Regions from separate parts of the Gluconacetobacter sp. genome, predicted to be linked through region 1. Evidence: predicted binding sites of a transcription regulator. Region 1 holds the regulator's gene; the other holds the start of a gene.
What was found. The regulator LexA, encoded in region 1, represses DNA repair genes until DNA is damaged. The targets are predictions, from matches to a motif close to TGTTCTANNTANGTTC.
Positions count from the first base shown of each region.

Region 2: the regulator LexA is predicted to act here: its motif matches at 2,465-2,480, upstream of ABF821_RS07780 (ImuA family protein).

Region 1 is NZ_JBDNXE010000080.1:4,643-8,851, reverse strand. Features, by position in the region: gene bioD (dethiobiotin synthase) at 1-331, shown strand, start outside; gene ABF821_RS14080 (RcnB family protein) at 835-1,050, shown strand; gene lexA (transcriptional repressor LexA) at 1,198-1,944, opposite strand; gene glp (gephyrin-like molybdotransferase Glp) at 2,084-3,289, opposite strand; gene rpmG (50S ribosomal protein L33) at 3,449-3,616, shown strand; gene ABF821_RS14060 (FtsB family cell division protein) at 3,826-4,155, opposite strand.
Region 2 is NZ_JBDNXE010000030.1:21,169-25,377, forward strand. Features, by position in the region: gene ABF821_RS07770 (error-prone DNA polymerase) at 1-176, opposite strand, end outside; gene ABF821_RS07775 (DUF6504 family protein) at 173-1,594, opposite strand; gene ABF821_RS07780 (ImuA family protein) at 1,611-2,402, opposite strand; gene ABF821_RS07785 (ATP-dependent helicase) at 2,608-4,209, shown strand, end outside.

The DNA.
Region 1 (4,209 bases):
CGTGGAAGGGGCGGGGGGCGTGATGGTGCCCGTTGCGCCGGCGTGCATGATGATCGACCTGATCGCCCGCTTCGCGCTGCCGGTTGTACTGGTCGCGCGCAGCCAGCTTGGGACGATCAACCATACGCTGCTGACCTTGCAGGCCCTGCGTCGGCGGGGAATTGCCATTGCCGGGGTGGTGTTGAACGGGCCGCCGTCCCCCGAGGCGCGACGCGCCATTACCCTGTTCGGCGGCGCGCGGGTGCTGGCGGAATTTCCCCATCTGGACCGGATCGGCCCGGCGCAGGTCGATGAACTGGCCAGGCTGCTGCCGTCGTTCGCGGCGCTCTGATATCGGGAAGCCGATCGGTAGGGCGATCCCGGCCGCGTGCCGGGCGTGTGGGCGGACGTGACGGTCGGGGTGGCTGTGCCACGCTTTTTTCCAGGCATCTTGTAACGCGGGATGCGGGATTGCGTCTGGATTTCGCCACAAGTCGGCAACATGATCCGTGCCAGTAAAAGGAGAATCCGGTGAAAGCAAAACTGGTGACCGGCCTGGTTCTGGGCTGTCTGATTGTGGGCGCGTCGGTTACTGCTGACGCGCAGCGTGCTCCGGATGGTCCCGGCGGTCCTGGTGGTCCTGGTGGCAGGCCGGGCGTATATGACGGGCGTGGCGGGCCGGGCGGCCAGGGTGATAATCGCGGTCGTGGCGGTCCCGGTGGTGGGCCAGGCGCGTATGACGGGCGTGGCGGGCCGGGCGGCCAGGGAGAACATCCGCGTCGTGGGGGGGCCCGGTGATGCACGGGCGGGGGGCCTGGCTATGACCGTCGCGGTCCGCAATATGGCGGCGGTCGGATGTGGAGACGTGGGGATCGCTATGACGGCCCGCGTTCGGGCATGTGGCAGGTGCAGGATTGGCGGCGTTATCGCGGCCTTTATGCGCCGCCGCCCGGATATTATTGGGTCCAGTATGGAAACCAGTTCCTGCTGACGGCTCTGGCGACGGGCATTATTTCCAACGTGATCGCGAACGCCTATGGAGCGGGACCTATGGGACCGGCTCCTTACTGACCACACTGACGACCTGCCGCTTCGCGCGGCAGGTCTTTGGTGTTTTCTTTGGTCTTTGTTTGATGGTTCGGGAAGCCTGACAATTTGTCAGAGCCAGCAGGCCCGAGGCTCTGCCGCCGATATTTCAAAGGCTGCTTAACACCGTCATCAATAACGGCGCAGCAAACCCACCAACGACCCCTGGATGCGCACCCGGTCGGACGGCACGATGCGTGATTCGTAACGGGCGTTGGCGGGTTCCAGGGCGATCGTGCTGCCACGTCGACGCAGCCGTTTCAGCGTGACTTCCTGATCGTCGATCAGTGCGACCACGATCTGTCCGTTATTGGCGGTGTCGCCCCGGCGGATGATGACGGTGTCGCCGTCGAGAATCCCGGCCTCGACCATCGAATCGCCGGCGACTTCCAGCGTGTAGTGATCGCCACGACCCAGCAGGTTGATCGGTACCGAGACCTGAGCCCCGGTCTCGCGCAATGCCTCGATCGGCTGGCCGGCGGCGATACGGCCGTAGAACGGCAGGCCGACCGCCTCGGCATCGGTCGCGATGGGGGCGCCCGCCAGCCGGCCGGCGAAATCGCCTTTGATGACATTGGGCACGAAAGAATGATCGACCGCCTCTGGCGCCGGGCTGGTCGCGATGGGGGCGCCGACAGGTTCCCGTGGCGTGGCGGGCGAGGCCATTTCCGGCAGGCGCAGGACCTCCAGCGCCCGGGCGCGGTGATGGCGACGTTGCAGGAAACCCCGCTCCTCCAGCGCCGAGATCAGCCGGTGGATGCCGGATTTCGATCGCAGGTTCAGCGCATCCTTCATTTCGTCGAAGGAGGGGGAGAACCCCGTCTGTTTCAGGTGCCGGTCGATGAACAGCAGCAGTTCATGTTGCTTGCGCGTCAGCATTGGCACCCCGTGACCCAGTCGTTCCGTCAGTCGGCCAATCCGTTGTCAACAGAAGGGAACAAACAGGAAACCGCCTTGTTGTGTTCTATATTGGTTCCCGCCCGTCCGTCAATATCATTGCCGTTATGGAAATGGGTGGTCAGATCGAGAGTGTGTCCAGCCTGATGATCCGGCAGGGCGTGCCCGCGCGTGCGGGGGGGGCGTGAGGCGGACGCATGATCAGGGCGTCGCTGCTGGCCAGTGTGTGCAGCATCGCCGAATCCTGGCGGCTGAAGGCCGTTGCGATCAGGCCGCCATCCGGCGCGCGGGAGAGGGTGGCGCGCAGATAATCGGCCCGCCGGTCGTTCTCCGGCAGGTCGCCGCCCAGAATCGCCATATCCTCGGGCAGGTGCGGGGCCGTGTGCCCGGCCAGCGTGCGAATCGCCGGCAGGGCGAAGACCAGGCCGCAGACCAGGGCGGCCACCGGATTGCCCGGCAGCCCCAGGACCGGCACCCGGCCGATCCGGCCATGCATCAGCGGCTTGCCGGGACGCATGGCGATCTTCCAGAAATCGACCGAGAGCCCGATCTGCTCCAGCCCCTGCTGCACCAGGTCGTAGCGGCCGACGCTGGCGCCGCCTGCCGTCAGCAGCAGGTCGGCGGTTTCGATTCCCTGGGCCAGACGGGCGATATCCGATGCGGTATCCCGTGCGGACGGGAGCATGACCGGGACGCCGCCGCAGGCGCGCACCAGGGCGGCGAGCATCGGGGTGTTGGAGTTGGCGATGCCGCCCGGCGCGATCGGCTCGCCGGGCAGCGCGATTTCGTCGCCTGTGGACAGGATGACCACGACCGGGCGTCGGCGCACGGGAACCCAGGCATGGTTCGCCGCCGCCACCAGCCCGATATCCCGCGCCGTCAGTGCCCGTCCGGCCGGGACGACGACCTGCCCCTGGGCGAAATCCTGCCCCTGGCGGCGGATATACTGCCCGGAACCCGGTGGAACGGTGACCGTGACCGCGCCTTTATCCTCCTGGGCGTTTTCCTGGATGAGGATCGCGTCGGCGCCATCGGGCACCAGGCTGCCGGTATAGATGCGCACGGTTTCACCGGGGCCGACCTGGCCGGCGAAGGGATGGCCCGCCGGGCTCTCGCCCACCAGCGACAGGACGCCGCCCGGCGTGCAATCGGCTGCCCGCACCGCATAGCCATCCATGGACGAGACATCGGCCGGCGGGTTGTCCAGCCGGGCCACGATGTCGGCAGCGACGATTCGTCCCCAGGAATCGGCCAGGGGTACCAGTTCCGGCCCCGTGGGTTCGAGGTCTGCCAGGATACGTGCCTGGGCTTCGGCGACACTCAGCATCGGTCCCAATTCTCCCTTATTCGACGGGCCTGCACACATATCTGCTCGATTCGTGCGACTAACGCTTGACCTGGGGGCTCTGTATGCGCATTTTCCGCCGACTTGAACCACTGCTGCACCTGATTGTTCCAGCAGCGGCGGAGCAGTGCTGAGGATTCCATGGCCAAGACCAACACCATTCAGATCAAGCTCGTCTCGTCGGCAGACACCGGGTATTTCTACGTCACGAAGAAGAATGCCCGTGCTCAGACCGGCAAGCTCGAGATGCGGAAATACGACCCCGTTGCGCGCAAGCACGTGGCCTTCCGCGAAGCGAAGATCAAATAATCCGCTCTATTCCGCGCGTTTCGCGTGGGATAGGTCGAAAAAAGGCCGGGCACCCTGCGGGGTGGCCGGCCTTTTTTTGTTTCGGGGGCTGTGTTCGCGCATGCGCTTGGTTGCGGCTGTTCGACAAGCCGGCCCGCCGAGCGAGAATGCTGCGAAGCGCGGAGAATATCGCTCAGGATCTTCGGCGGGAGGACGTTGCAGACAGCCGGCTAGAACAGCCGGTCGTGCGGGCCGTAGGGGATGACGAGTTCGTCGGGGCGCGCCAAGTTGAGCATTGCGCGTGACCGTTCGTCCAGCGTGTCGCGGTCCAGCGCCTTTTCCTTCAACCCGCTGACCCGGCGGGTCCAGGCATTCTGTTCCGAGACCGCGTCCATCTGTGCGGCGCGGGCCTCGTCCAGCAGGTGCAACTGTGCCTGATAGCTGTGAATGCCATGGTCGCCCTGCATGGCGTTGACGCCGAAATAGGCGGTCAGGCCGATGAACAGGGAAGGGGGGACGACCATACGGAGGGTCCGCCGCACAATCCGGCCGATCTGCATGGTCAGTCGTTCTCCCATCTCAGCAGGCTACCAATCTCTATTGTACTATTCCCG
Region 2 (4,209 bases), on a different contig from region 1:
CCGGCCTCCTGCGCCGCCACATGGGCCTGCACCATGCCGGCCAGCGTATTCCGGTCGCACAACCCCAGGGCTTCGACCCCCAGCGCCTTCGCCCGCCGGAACAGTTCGGCCGGCGACGACGCACCGCGCAGGAAGGAAAAATAACTCGTCACCTGCAATTCGGCATAGCGGGTCATCCGAAGATCCCGTGCAGGAACCAGCCCTGCGACCCGGTTTCGCCATGTTCCCCATCGCCGGCCCGGTAGATCCAGAACCGCTCGCCGGATGTATCTTCCACCCGGAAATAGTCACGGGCCGTGGTGAGTTCGGCATCCCCTTTCCACCATTCGCCGAACACGCGCTCCGGCCCGTCGGCGCATCGCACCTTCCGCCGGACACCGCGCCAGATAAAGAAGACCGGCGGCTGATCGGGCAATTCGGCCATGGCGAGCACGGGCTCGGGCCGGGGCAGCAGGCGCATCGGACGCGGCCAGTGATCCGGCCAGTCCTTCGCCTCGTCCGGTGCCAGCGCCGGCACGCGGCAGAAAGAGCGTTCGGGCATGTCGCTTTCGACCGGCATAAAGCGATACAGCGCCTGCGTACCCACGCGATTGGCCAGACTGTCGATCAGGCCCGAAACATCAGGCTCATCCGCCTCGTCCAGCAACGACATGGCCTGACGCACGCCCATCGGCTCGGCCCACGACACCGTCAGCACCATCCGTTCGATCCCGAAACCAGGGTCGATCGTCTCGATCTTTTCGCACAGGAGCCGGACCAGCCTTCCGGCGGCCCGCACCGGCTGGGCGGTGGTAATCCGGATCGCCTCGGCGCGGCTGTCTACGCGGTGCAGCAGCAGGTCGAAACACCGGCCACCCTGCCCGCGCTCTTCCAGCAACTGGCAGAGGGGCGGCACCAGCGTGCCGATCATGCGCGCGATCGTCTCGGCGGCACCGATCGGCTCGGCGAAATTCCGGCTGACCTCTACCGGTTCGACGGGGCGGATCGGGACGATGGCCTCCGCCACCCGCCCGAATGCCTGGTCCAGCCGGCGCGCGACCTCCGGCCCGAAACGCAGTGCCAACGGCGCGCGCGGCATACCGGCAAGCGGGCCGATGCGGGACACGCCAAGAGCATGCAGCCCATCGACGATATCATCGGGCAGGCGCAGTGCCGCGATGGGCAGATCGGCCATCGCGGCGGCGGCCTCGCCGGGGGGTACGACCAGCATCCGCGCCCGCCCGTAGCGCGCCAGCGCATGGGCGGCCCCCAAACTATCGGCAACGGCTGCCTTGGCCGTGACCCCGGTGCGCCGCAGCCGCTGGACCATCGCCGCCAGCATGGCCTGCTCGCCCCCATGCAGGTGATCGGCCCCCGTCGTATCCAGCACAATGCCATCCGGCGGGTCGACGGCCACGACAGGGGCCATGCGGCGCTGGAACCACAGGGCCAATTTTTTCAGCCCCTCGCGGTCCCCCTGCGGATCGGCGTCCATGATGGTCAGATCGGGATACAGCGCCTGTGCCTTGGCCACCGGCGTACCAGGACACAACCCCGCCTTGCGGGCGACGAGATCGACCGAGCGCACGACCCGGCGCCGTCCCACACGGCCCACCAGCGCCAGCGCGGCCTCAGGCGCGGGCGCGTCGGCGCCCAACCGCTTCCTGATCCGATCCGTCGGCCAGAACGGCAGGTAGAGCGAGACGATTCTCGACAAGCCCGCTCTGGGCAAGTCTCCCCTGGCCATCGCAAGCCTCCACTTCAAAAATGGCTTCATCCCCGGCCCGTGCCCGGATCAGTTCCAGCCGCCAGCGTGGCCGCCCCACACCGGGCACCGGCAGCGCGACCGATGGCAGAACCGACACCCGCCAGCGCGTGACGCTGGCCGTCGACTGACCGAAATCGGCCGCCCCGGTCGGCCGCCTCCAGCGCCGGAGCGCGATGCCCAGCGCCCCGGAGGTCTCGGCCGCCAGTTGCAGGCGGCGCGACGCCGTCATCGACAGCCGCGCCACTTCCGCCACCACGGCCCCCAGGCCGCCATGTCGCAGTCCCTCCTCGAAGCAGGCCAGCACATCCACATCCGACCGGGCCTCGACATAGATGACCCGTCGCCCCGACAGCCCTACCTGCATCAGGGCCGGCGCGAACACATCCTGACGGCTGACGATCCACAGCACTTTTCCCCGCGTGCGCCCCGCGATCCCTGCCGCGAACTGGCCGGCCGCAGCGGCATGCAGGGCATCGCATCCACCCCCCGCCACTTCATGAAGAGCGCCCAGCATCAGCCCCCCGCCCGGCAACCGGCTGTCGATCTCATCCAGACCGAATGGCAGGACAGCCCGCCTGCGCCCCGAGCGGCCTTCCAGACGACTGATCTGCTCCCGCAGCACCTCCAGCGCGGGACGGGATTCGGATGCGGGCATGTGGCAGGACAGTCCATCCATGGCGTTCCACCGAGGCTTCCCAATCGGTGGACGGGTCATTATGTTCTCTATTTGTTCCATATCAGGGACAGGCGTCAACGACTTTCGCACCGGGCCGCCCTATTTGATCCACAGCGCGCCATGGCGGAAACTACAGGCACTCATCAGGGAATAACCCCATTTTCAGGGCGTTACGGGAGCAATCGTGGCCGACGGATATCTCGACAGGCTGAATGACGCGCAACGCGCCGCCGTGATGCACGGAGTCGCACAGGGTACAGCCCCTCCGGCCGCGCCTCTTCTGGTCATCGCCGGGGCCGGATCGGGCAAGACCAACACGCTGGCGCACCGTGTCGCGCATCTGGTCGTCAACGGTGCCGATCCCCGCCGCATCCTGCTGATGACCTTCTCACGCCGCGCGAGTGCCGAGATGGCACGGCGGGTGGAGCGGATCTGCGCCCAGGTGCTGGGCGACAGGGCCGGCGCGCTGGCCGGTGCCCTGGGCTGGACCGGCACGTTCCATGGGATCGGCGCGCGGATCATCCGCGCCCATGCCGAACAGATCGGCATGGACCCGGCCTTTTCGATCCATGACCGCGAGGATTCCGCCGACCTGATGAATCTGGTCCGGCACGAACTGGGGTTCTCCCGGACCGAAAGTCGCTTTCCGACCAAAGGCACCTGTCTGGCGATCTATTCCCGCGTGGTGAACGCCGGGCAACCGCTGGCCGATGTGCTGCTGAAGCATTACCCGTGGTGCGCGGGCTGGCAGGAGCAGCTCAAGACGCTGTTCGGCACCTATGTCGCGGCCAAGCAGGTCCAGAACGTGCTGGATTATGACGACCTGCTGCTGATCTGGGCGCAGATGATGGGCGACCCGATCCTGGCCGCCGAAATCGGCGGGACATGGGACCATGTGCTGGTGGACGAATATCAGGACACCAACCGGTTGCAGGCCAGGATCCTGCTGGGCATGAAGCCCGACGGCGCGGGGCTGACCGTCGTGGGCGACGATGCCCAGAGCATCTATGCCTTCCGGGCCGCGACGGTGCGCAACATCCTCGATTTCCCGTCCGCCTTCCCTACCCCGGCCACCGTGCTGACGCTGGAGCGCAATTATCGTTCCAGCCAGCCGATCCTCGCCGCCGCCAACGCGGTGATCGAACGGGCCTCCGAACGGTTCACCAAGAATCTGTGGACCGACCGCGCATCCGACGCCCTGCCCCGCCTGGTCTGCGTGAAGGACGATTCCGACCAGGCCCGCTATATCGTCGAACGGATGCTGGAAGACCGCGAACAGGGCACGATGCTGAAGCAGCAGGCGGTGCTGTTCCGCGCCGCGCACCATAGCGGCTCACTGGAAGTCGAACTGACGCGGCGCAACATCCCGTTTGTGAAGTTCGGCGGGCTGAAATTTCTCGACAGCGCCCATGTCAAGGACGTGCTGGCCATGCTGCGCTTTGCGGAAAACCCACGCGACCGGGTCGCCGGGTTCCGGGTGATGCAATTGCTGCCCGCCGTAGGCCCCACCTCGGCCCGGCGTGTGCTGGACGCCATGCAGGACGCGCCGGACCCGATCGCCGCCCTGATGCAGGTCAGGGCACCGGCGCGTGCGGGCGAAGGCTGGGCCGGATTTGTCGACACGATGCACGGCCTGCGCAACCGCACCGCCGGCTGGCCGTCGGAAATCGGCCTGATCCGCCACTGGTATGAACCCCATCTGGAACGATTGCATGAGGACGCGACCACCCGCCTGTCCGACCTGCGGCAACTGGAACAGATCGCGGGCGGCTATCCGTCCCGCGAG